DNA from 3 places in the Cedecea sp. B1(4) genome. Region 3 is predicted to be linked to each of the others. Evidence: predicted binding sites of a transcription regulator. Region 3 holds the regulator's gene; each other region holds the start of a gene.

Region 1 (3,281 bases), on a different contig from region 3:
CGTGGTTTCAAATATGTCTTCCGAGCCTCGAGTCTCCGTTGATATGCGGGAAGCGGCGTTCCGTCTGCTTTGCCTGAACCACTCGTTTAACAGCTATATCTCTGCATTAGGTGCACACAGGGAAAAACTCAACCACGGTGATACGTTGATGCTGCTTGATGACGCCGTTTGCTATGTTGACGACGCACTACACCACCTGCCAGTCGATGAAAGTCGCGTTCAGGCTGCTCTGACAGGGCTCTCCATCCGCATCTCGCAGCTTGAAACTCGGGCAGACACAAAAGAACCCCTGGTTCTGCAACAAATTGGGTTATTAATTGCTCTTCTGCCAGAGATCTCTCGTCTTCAGCAACAAATCGCTCAGTGCTCAGAATAAGGCTGGTGGCGCTGCTCATAGCGGCGCCACCAATCCGTCAATTCTTTGCGAACATCAGCAGGCAGTACAGCCTCATGAACACCACGAATAGCGCCTGCAAGCGCGAGCAGTACTTTAATACCTACCGTTTTCCGGGTACTGCGTAATTTTAGCCATGACCGTTTTGCCCCAAAGAGTTGAAGCGTTTGTGGATCATTAATGCCCACCTCACGAAGCATAACTTCAATATTCAGGGAAAGATTGGGAAGATCCTTTAGGCGGCGAGAACGTATCTTAATTTGTGTCTTTTCCCGTTGGGCGCTTCGTAAAGCCAGGGAAGAGAGCTGGACGAGTTTATCGGGATTTTCCCAAAGCTCTTCATCGACACGATAGTAATTCAGTGCGACTGGAAGCCCCCGTTTACTGTACATCAGCGGGGGAGCCGACTTTTGGATGAAATATTCCGAGCACTGTTCACAAGCTCGCAGGTAAAGCTCACCTTCCGCCACCATAGCAAAAACCACACCTTCGACGGTCAGACTATAACCGCCAAATAACGGTCTGTAGCCGATTTTACCCAGTGACGAAAGATATTCCCGTGATTTATGAATTCTAAGAAATGTCACCTTTTTCATAATATGTCCTTATATATCAACTGGTAAATAGCTGCCTTAGTTACTTATCTTCTTAATCCCTGAAAATAAGTAAGGTTAAAGCTAATGGCAACGACAATTTCATCGGTGTCGCTTTTGCGTACGGAAAATGCGAGACACTTTCCGAAATTCCGGTTGATCTTTGTTCGCACAAACATTACTGTATATGTATACAGTAACCCATTAGGCGGGACTCACTATGCACTCACATAACGTTCAAACTCACTTTCGTCATGTTGCAGTTACTGCGCACACCCCGGCGCAGTCTCTCTCTGATAACAGCGTACAGGGGTTAATCAGTGAAGTGGTCTACAGCGAAGAGAGCCCATGGGTTACGCAGTTTATTCTGCTACCTTTATTACAGCAGTTGGGACAACAATCCCGCTGGCAGCTATGGCTTACGCCGCAGCAAAAACTCAGCCGTACATGGCTGCAGGCGGCTGGGCTTCCGCTGGCAAAAGTGATGCAGGCAAATCAGTTAGATCCTCTCTGCACCGTTGATGCAATGGTGAAAGCTTTGCAGACGGGAAATTACAGCGTAGTCATCGGCTGGCTAACGGAAGAATTAACAGATGAAGAACATTTACGGCTGACAATAGCAGCCGAAGCTGGCAATGCGATGGGCTTTATTATGCGTCCAACCAGCACGGGAACATCCGGTTCAAGACCACGAAATGGCCTAAAAATTCATTCTAGTTTGTATCATTAAGTAAATTTAGGAGAAATCCTGGAATTTTTTACGTATGCCATATAATCCGCTGTCATGACTCAAAAATTCCCGTCATATGGCGGTTTGACGGGGTTTATTGGATAGGTGTGCCGCTCAAAAAATAGTCCATTCTGTAAAAAAATATGTATGCAAGTCGTTTTTTTTCATATGCCTGACGGACTTCACACTTGTAACTTTCCAACTACGTTGTAGACTTTACCTCGCCAGGGTTGCTCTTCATAACACCGATATATCGGTAGAGTAACAATTGAGCGTAAACCCGGGCGAAGGATTTAACCCTGGGCTTTAAATTGGTTTAGAGCTCATGGCCTTTTGGATGATAATGAGGCGCAAAAAATGAAAAAGACAGCTATCGCGATTGCAGTGGCACTGGCTGGCTTCGCTACCGTAGCGCAGGCCGCACCGAAAGATAACACCTGGTATGCAGGTGGTAAACTGGGCTGGTCTCAGTTCCACGATACCGGCTGGTATAACAAGGACCTGCAAAACAACGGTAACACCCACGAAAGCCAGCTGGGCGCAGGTGCCTTCGGTGGTTATCAGGTTAACCCGTACGTTGGTTTTGAAATGGGTTACGACTGGCTTGGCCGTATGCCTTACAAAGGCAGCGAAGTTAGCGGTGCCTTCAAAGCTCAGGGCGTACAGCTGACCACCAAACTGGGTTACCCAATCACTGACGACCTGGACATCTACACCCGTCTGGGCGGTATGGTATGGCGTGCAGACTCTACAAACACCATCGCTGGTAAAAACCACGACACCGGTGTTTCCCCAGTATTCGCTGGTGGTGTTGAGTGGGCAGTTACCCGTGACATCGCTACCCGTCTGGAATACCAGTGGGTTAACAACATCGGTGATGCACAGACCGTTGGCGTTCGTCCTGACAACGGCATGCTGAGCGTAGGTGTTTCCTACCGCTTTGGCCAGCAGGAAGAAGCTGCACCAGTTGTAGCTCCGGCTCCAGCTCCAGCTCCTGAAGTACAGACCAAACACTTCACTCTGAAGTCTGACGTTCTGTTCAACTTCAACAAAGCAACCCTGAAACCAGAAGGTCAGCAGGCACTGGATCAGCTTTACACCCAGCTGAGCAACCTGGATCCTAAAGATGGTTCCGTTGTTGTTCTGGGCTATACCGACCGTATCGGTTCCGAGCAGTACAACCTGAAACTGTCTGAAAAACGTGCACAGAGCGTTGTTGATTACCTGATCTCTAAAGGTATCCCAGCGAACAAAATCTCTCCACGTGGCATGGGCAAAGCTAACCCAGTTACCGGCAACACCTGTGACAACGTAGCGCCTAAAGCTAAACTGATCGACTGCCTGGCTCCAGATCGTCGCGTTGAGATCGAAGTTAAAGGTATCAAAGAAGTTGTAACTCAGCCTGCGGCATAAGTTACCCTTCCTTGAACAAAAACCCCGCCATGGCGGGGTTTTTTATTGTCTGAGACTTCGCGATGGCGAGGTCGTGCACGCTTTCAGTGCTTTATTTTTTACCGAGCATAGCCTGCAGATCCTGCTTAAGCGTCGACATCTTGCTTTCCAC
Region 2 (3,281 bases), on a different contig from region 3:
AAATGTCATATTTTCTTGCAATTTAAAGAAGCAAATTAACAAGAACTCCCGTAAAACGAGCCGCTGTAAATTAAGTCTTTGAGGAAATTCCGTTGAAAACCCGCCTGCTTGTTGCCCTGAGCTTTTTGTCCCTTTCCGTCAATGCTGCCTATGCTGATGATATTTTCCCCCATCAGCCGCAGCCGCCTCAGGTAGAAGCCGGCGCATGGGTACTGATGGATTACACCACCGGGCAGGTGCTGACCGCAGGCAATGAACACGTCCAGCGTAACCCGGCCAGCCTGACAAAACTGATGACCGGCTATGTCGTTGACCGCGCAATCGACAGTAAACGTATTACCCCGGACGACGTCGTCACAGTGGGGAAAGACGCCTGGGCAAAAGGTAACCCGGTGTTTGACGGCTCATCGCTGATGTTCATTAAACCGGGCGACCGGGTGACCGTGCGCGATCTCAGCCGCGGGTTGATTATCGATTCCGGCAACGATGCCTGCGTTGCGCTGGCAGATTATGTTGCCGGGGGGCAGAAGCAGTTTGTCGCCATGATGAACCACTACGTCGACCAGCTTGGCCTGCACGATACTCATTTTGAAACCGTGCATGGCCTGGACGCACCGGGACAGCACAGCTCCGCCTATGATCTTGCCGTTCTGTCCCGCGCTATCATCCACGGTGAACCCCAGTTCTATCATATGTACAGCGAGCGCAGTCTCACCTGGAACGGGATTACCCAGCAAAACCGCAACGGCCTGTTGTGGGATAAATCCCTGAACGTGGATGGCCTGAAAACGGGGCACACCGAAACAGCAGGGTTTAACATTATTGCCTCCAGCGTGCTGGGTCAGCGTCGCCTGATTGCGGTGATTATGGGCGGCCTTAGCTCAAAAGGGCGTGAAGAGCAGGCCCGCAAGCTGCTGCACTGGGGGCAGGATAATTTCGACACCGTGCAGGTCTTGCAAAAAGGCAAACCTATCGGCAGCGAGCACATCTGGTACGGCGACAAGGCCAATATCAATGTGGGCCCGGATCGGGACGTCTTCCTCGCGCTGCCTAAATCGGAAGTGCCGAACATTAAAGCAAAGTATGTGCTAAGCAAACAGGATATGGAGGCCCCGCTGGCAGCCAATACGCAGGTAGGCGAGATCCAGCTGTTTGATGGCGACAAGCTTATCTCCCACTGGCCGCTAGTGAACCTCACGCCGGTGGAGAAGGGCGGGCTGTTTTCGCGTCTCGGCGACTTTATCAGCCGCAAGCTTTAACCCTTTGTCTTGTTGATGAACCGCGCAATTTGCGCGGTTTTTTGTCGCCATTTCCTGCGAGGTTGCTCCCAAATCTGGCAGCTTGTGCCCCACCTTTAAAAAATATAGTGTATAAATGTACAGTGTATTTATTCATCAGCGTGGAGGCAGTATGACATTCAAAGTTCAGCATGTTCCGGCGCGTAACGTGGCCGGTTTTCATCTGGTCGGGCCGTGGGAAACCACGGTTCCGCAAGGGTTTGGCCAACTGGCCATGTGGGCGAAAACCCACAGCCTGCATGGCGACTGGCTGGCCATTTACTATGATGACCCCGATGTTGTTCCGCCAGAAAAGCTCCGCGTGGACACGGTGCTGGACGTACCTGAAGAGTTCAAACTACCGGAAAACAGCGAAGGCGTTATCATCACGGCTATTGAGGCAGATACTTACGCCATCGGGCATGCCATCGTAAAAAATGAAGCATTCCAGGAAGCCTGGGAAACCTTCTTTGACCAGGTAGAGGCTGATGGTGACTATCAGTTAACCGGCAAACCCTGTTACGAAATCTATCTCAACGACGGCTCGGCGTCCGGCGTATGGGAAATTGATATGTATATCCCGGTCGCTAAGGTCTGACAGGAGCTCACCATGACGGAAGCTATCGCAGGATTAAACGTGTTATTCATCGCCGGGTATGGCCCGGTTACGCGCGACGTGGCGGCAAGTGTCGGATTTTATCAGCAGGTGCTAGGTCTGCCGCTAAAAGCGATGGAAGGTAACGAGGACTATCTGGCAACGGAGCACGGTGAGCTGGATGGCGTGAAGCATTTTGCGCTCTGGCCGCTCGCTCAGGCGGCACAGTCCTGCTTCGGCGTGGACAGTTGGCCCGAGCACATTGTCGCGCCCCAAAGCTGGGTCGAATTTGAAGTAGAAGATGTCGGGCAGGCGACAGCGGTGTTAAAGCAGGCCGGGTATCAGATGCTGGTGGATAACCGTATCGAGCCCTGGGGGCAAACGGTGTCACGTATGCTCAGTCCTGAAGGGCTGCTGGTTGGCGTGACCGTTACGCCCTGGCTGCGCTAGCTGGCTTGAATCCGGGCGGCAGTCTGCTGCCCATTTCTGATATTCAGCAAAGAAATGTGAAATATTCCGCTTAAAAGTCCCGCCGCACCTGGCAACATGATTTCTTTGTGAGAAAAACGGGTACAATTTCTTTTTTATTTTCGGAGAGCCGGGTGTGCGCCCCGACAAATCACTGACCCCGTTTGAGATCCGTATTTACCGCAACTATCGCGTCGCCCACGGCATACGTATAGCCCTTGCTTTTGTGCTGACATTTGTTCTGGTTCGTCTGCTGAACATCCCCGAAGGCACCTGGCCGCTTATCACACTGGTGGTGGTGATGGGCCCAATTTCCTTTTGGGGGAACGTGGTTCCGCGCGCCTTCCAGCGTATTGGCGGCACCATTTTTGGCGCGGCCATCGGACTGATAGCCCTTAAGCTGGAGCTTATTTCCTTACCGCTGATGATCATCTGGTGCGGGCTGGCGATGTTCCTGTGCGGCTATCTGGCGCTGGGTAAACGTCCCTACCAGGCGCTGCTTATCGGCATCACGCTCTCCGTGGTTGTTGGGGCGCCGCCGGGGGATATGGAAGTTGCTCTGTGGCGCAGCGGCGACGTTATCTTCGGCTCGCTTCTGGCCATGCTGTTTACCAGCGTTTACCCACAGCGGGCGTTTATCCACTGGCGTATCCAGATGGCGACCTTCGTGCAGGCGTTTAGCAAAATCTACACTGCGGGGTTCTCGCCAAACCTTGTGGAGCGCCCACGGCTGGAAAAACCGTTGCAGAAAATCCTCAATGACGTGGTCAAGATGCGCGCCCTGATTGGCCCCGCGGGTAAGGAAACCCGTATTCAGAAGTCAGTCTTTGAGGCGATTCAGACCATTAATCGCAACATGGTCTGCACCCTTGAGCTGCAAATCAACGCCTATTGGGCGACGCGGGAAAGTCATTTTGTGATGATCAACGCTCATACGCTGC
Region 3 (3,281 bases):
CAGCTCGCCCAGATATTCGCGGAATACCGTGGAGTAAAGCTTGTTGCCCTTGAAGGTACGGCGAATAAAGAACGCGCCCAGGCGGCGGAAAATCGGCCCTGCTGGCCAGAAGTTCAGGTTGATCCCGGCGGCAATGTGCGGCGGAACCAGCCCCTGGTGATAAAGCACGTAGGAAAGCAGCAGATAGTCCATGTGGCTGCGGTGGCAGGGCACATAGACGATTTCGTGGCCATCATGGGCAAGCTGGCGCACGCGTTCGGCGTTATGCACGTTAATGCCCTGATAGAGGCGGTTCCAGGTTAACCCTAAAACGCGGTCCGTCAGACGCACGGCTTCGTAGGAGAAGTTCGCGGCAATCTCTTCCATCAGAGCGACGGCGTTTTGCTGCGCTTTTTCGTGGGAGATTTTCTTGCTGCGAGCTTCATCTTCTACCGCGCGGGCAATCGCTTTTGACGCCAGCAGCTTGTTGAAGAGATCCTGGCGAACCGGCAGGCGCGGGCCAACGGCGGCCAGGCGCTGGCGGGCAAAGTGAGTGCGCGCCACGCGAGCCAATTTTTGGGCAATAATCTTGTCCGTGCCGTGTTCGGTTGCCATGCGCCGAAGCGAAACCGGCGGCGAGAAACGCACGAAGCTATCGCGACCCAGCCAGGAAACCGCAAAGAATTTCTGGACGCCGTTCAGCGTGCGTAAAGGCGGGTTGATTTCACCTTTTTCGCGCCCTGGCGAGCGGCCGAACATCACGGAAACCGGCACCATCTGTACATCGAGATCGGGATTGCTGCGGTGCAGATCCAGATAATCGTGGAACAGTTTTACCGATTCTTCTTTTGGCGTGTAATAGGTGAAGACGCGCGGCCCGCCGTGGATAAACACGTAGCGCGGCAGCAGTACGCCGTCAATTTCCAGAGGTTCCAGCGGGTCGGGCAGATCGTGATCCAGACATTGAGCACGCAGCGTCAGTAAGTCTGCCTTAGAATTGTAGGGCAGGACGTACATGATGGGGCGTGAAGGGTCCAGACCGAGTTCGGTTTGGGGATCCGCCGGGATAGACTTGCTCTTTACCAGAACGCTTAATGGTAAATTCAGTAATTTGTAGTAAATTCTTGGCCAGCCTGACATAAATGATGTAAAGCCTCAGGTTAATAATGCAAATGCGCCGCAAGGATATCAGAAACTCTGGGGAATTTCTGTGGCGCTGCGATTTAGACTCAGCGAGCATTGATGCTCAATATTTAAAAAGGTTTCCTTGAATGGCGAATAATACCACCGGCATCACCCGCATTATTAAGGCTGCAGGCTACTCGTGGAAGGGGCTACGTGCGGCCTGGATCAACGAAGCCGCCTTTCGTCAGGAGGGCGTAGCGGCGGTTATCGCTGTCATCATCGCCTGCTGGCTGGACGTGGACCCCATCACACGTATTTTACTGATTGGCTCGGTTGTTTTGGTGATGATTGTCGAAATCCTCAACAGCGCCATTGAAGCGCTGGTTGACCGTGTCGGCACCGAGTACCACGAGCTTTCAGGGCGAGCCAAAGATATGGGTTCGGCCGCGGTATTGATAGCGATTATCCTTGCGGTTGCGACCTGGGCCACCTTGCTTTGGTCACATTTGCGATAGCACTTCCAGAATAGTTTAAGTCGCTGGTTTTTTGCTTAATTTGTGGTTTCAAAATCGCCCGGGCCTGTATATACTCACAGCATGACTGTATAAACACCCAGGGGGCGGAATGAAAGCACTAACTACCAGGCAGCAAGAGGTGTTTGATCTCATTCGGGATCATATTAACCAGACCGGCATGCCACCTACGCGCGCCGAAATTGCACAACGTCTGGGGTTCCGTTCTCCAAACGCCGCGGAAGAGCATCTTAAAGCGCTGGCACGTAAAGGTGCCATCGAGATTGTTTCTGGTGCATCACGCGGCATTCGTCTGCTGGTTGAAGAAGAAAATGGCCTGCCGCTGGTGGGCCGTGTTGCCGCCGGTGAGCCGCTGCTGGCGCAACAGCACATCGAGGGCCACTACCAGGTTGACCCTTCTCTGTTCAAGCCGAATGCCGATTTCCTGCTGCGCGTCAGCGGCATGTCGATGAAAGATATCGGTATCATGGACGGTGATTTATTAGCCGTTCACAAAACCCAGGACGTGCGTAATGGCCAGGTCGTTGTCGCGCGTATCGACGATGAAGTGACCGTAAAACGCCTGAAAAAGCAGGGTAACACCGTGCACCTGCTGCCGGAAAACAGCGAATTCCAGCCTATTGTGGTCGATCTTCGCGAGCAGAATTTTAGCATTGAAGGCCTGGCCGTCGGGGTGATCCGCAACGGTGAATGGCTGTAACACCTCTTCCGGTGGTGCGGTAACTCTGCCGTGCCACCTGCCTAAACACCTCTCTTTTTTCCTCTGGATCATTCCCATGCGATTCTTTTCGTCAACGGATGGTGCGCTGTGGCGGCTTGCGCTGCCGATGATTTTTTCCAACATCACCGTTCCGTTACTGGGCCTGGTCGATACGGCGGTCATTGGCCATCTTGATAGCCCGACCTATCTCGGCGGGGTGGCTATCGGCGCAACGGCGACCAGTTTTCTCTTTATGCTGCTGCTTTTTCTGCGCATGAGCACCACCGGGTTAACGGCACAGGCGTTTGGTGCGAACGATCCGCAGCGGCTGGCGCGCGCGCTGGTTCAACCCCTGATGCTGGCGATGATCGCCGGGCTGGCTATCGTGGTTCTGCGTTATCCACTGATCAACCTTGCTCTGCACGTTGTTGGCGGTAATGACGAGGTGTTGTATCAGGCAAGGCGGTTCCTGGAGATCCGCTGGCTTAGCGCTCCAGCATCACTGGCTAATCTCGTGCTGTTAGGCTGGTTGTTGGGCGTTCAGTATGCGCGGGCGCCGGTCATCCTGTTGGTCGTCGGCAACCTGATTAATATCGTGCTCGACCTCTGGCTGGTGATGGGACTGCACATGAACGTGCAGGGGGCGGCGTTGGCCACGGCGGTGTCCGAATATGCGACGTTTATCATCGGCCTGGTGATGGTGCGGAAGGTACTGAAGCTGCGGGGCATCAGTTGGGCTAGACTCAAAACGGCCTGGCAAGGGGACTTACGCAAGCTGCTGGCCCTCAACCGCGACATTATGCTGCGTTCGCTGCTGCTGCAAATTTGCTTTGCTTCAATCACCATTTTTGGTGCGCGTCTCGGCAGCGAAATTGTCGCCGTTAACGCCGTGCTGATGACGCTGTTGACCTTTACCGCCTATGCGCTGGACGGCTTTGCTTACG

What was found. The regulator LexA, encoded in region 3, represses DNA repair genes until DNA is damaged. The targets are predictions, from matches to a motif close to TNCTGTATGTACATACAGNA.
Region 1: a site for LexA is predicted at 1,167-1,186, ahead of sulA (SOS-induced cell division inhibitor SulA). Genes of this name have one in related genera too.
Region 2: a site for LexA is predicted at 1,365-1,384, ahead of sbmC (DNA gyrase inhibitor SbmC). Genes of this name have one in related genera too.

Annotation. Positions count from the first base shown of each region.
Region 1 is NZ_JCAHMZ010000001.1:132,059-135,339, reverse strand. Features, by position in the region: gene yccS (YccS family putative transporter) at 1-376, shown strand, start outside; gene ACR6JA_RS00570 (TfoX/Sxy family DNA transformation protein) at 361-990, opposite strand; gene sulA (SOS-induced cell division inhibitor SulA) at 1,208-1,717, shown strand; gene ompA (porin OmpA) at 2,075-3,130, shown strand; gene matP (macrodomain Ter protein MatP) at 3,222-3,281, opposite strand, start outside.
Region 2 is NZ_JCAHMZ010000002.1:6,770-10,050, forward strand. Features, by position in the region: gene dacD (serine-type D-Ala-D-Ala carboxypeptidase DacD) at 93-1,259, shown strand; gene sbmC (DNA gyrase inhibitor SbmC) at 1,411-1,875, shown strand; gene ACR6JA_RS03440 (VOC family protein) at 1,888-2,322, shown strand; gene ACR6JA_RS03445 (FUSC family protein) at 2,477-3,281, shown strand, end outside.
Region 3 is NZ_JCAHMZ010000012.1:34,743-38,023, forward strand. Features, by position in the region: gene plsB (glycerol-3-phosphate 1-O-acyltransferase PlsB) at 1-1,119, opposite strand, end outside; gene ACR6JA_RS20375 (diacylglycerol kinase) at 1,251-1,619, shown strand; gene lexA (transcriptional repressor LexA) at 1,729-2,337, shown strand; gene dinF (MATE family efflux transporter DinF) at 2,414-3,281, shown strand, end outside.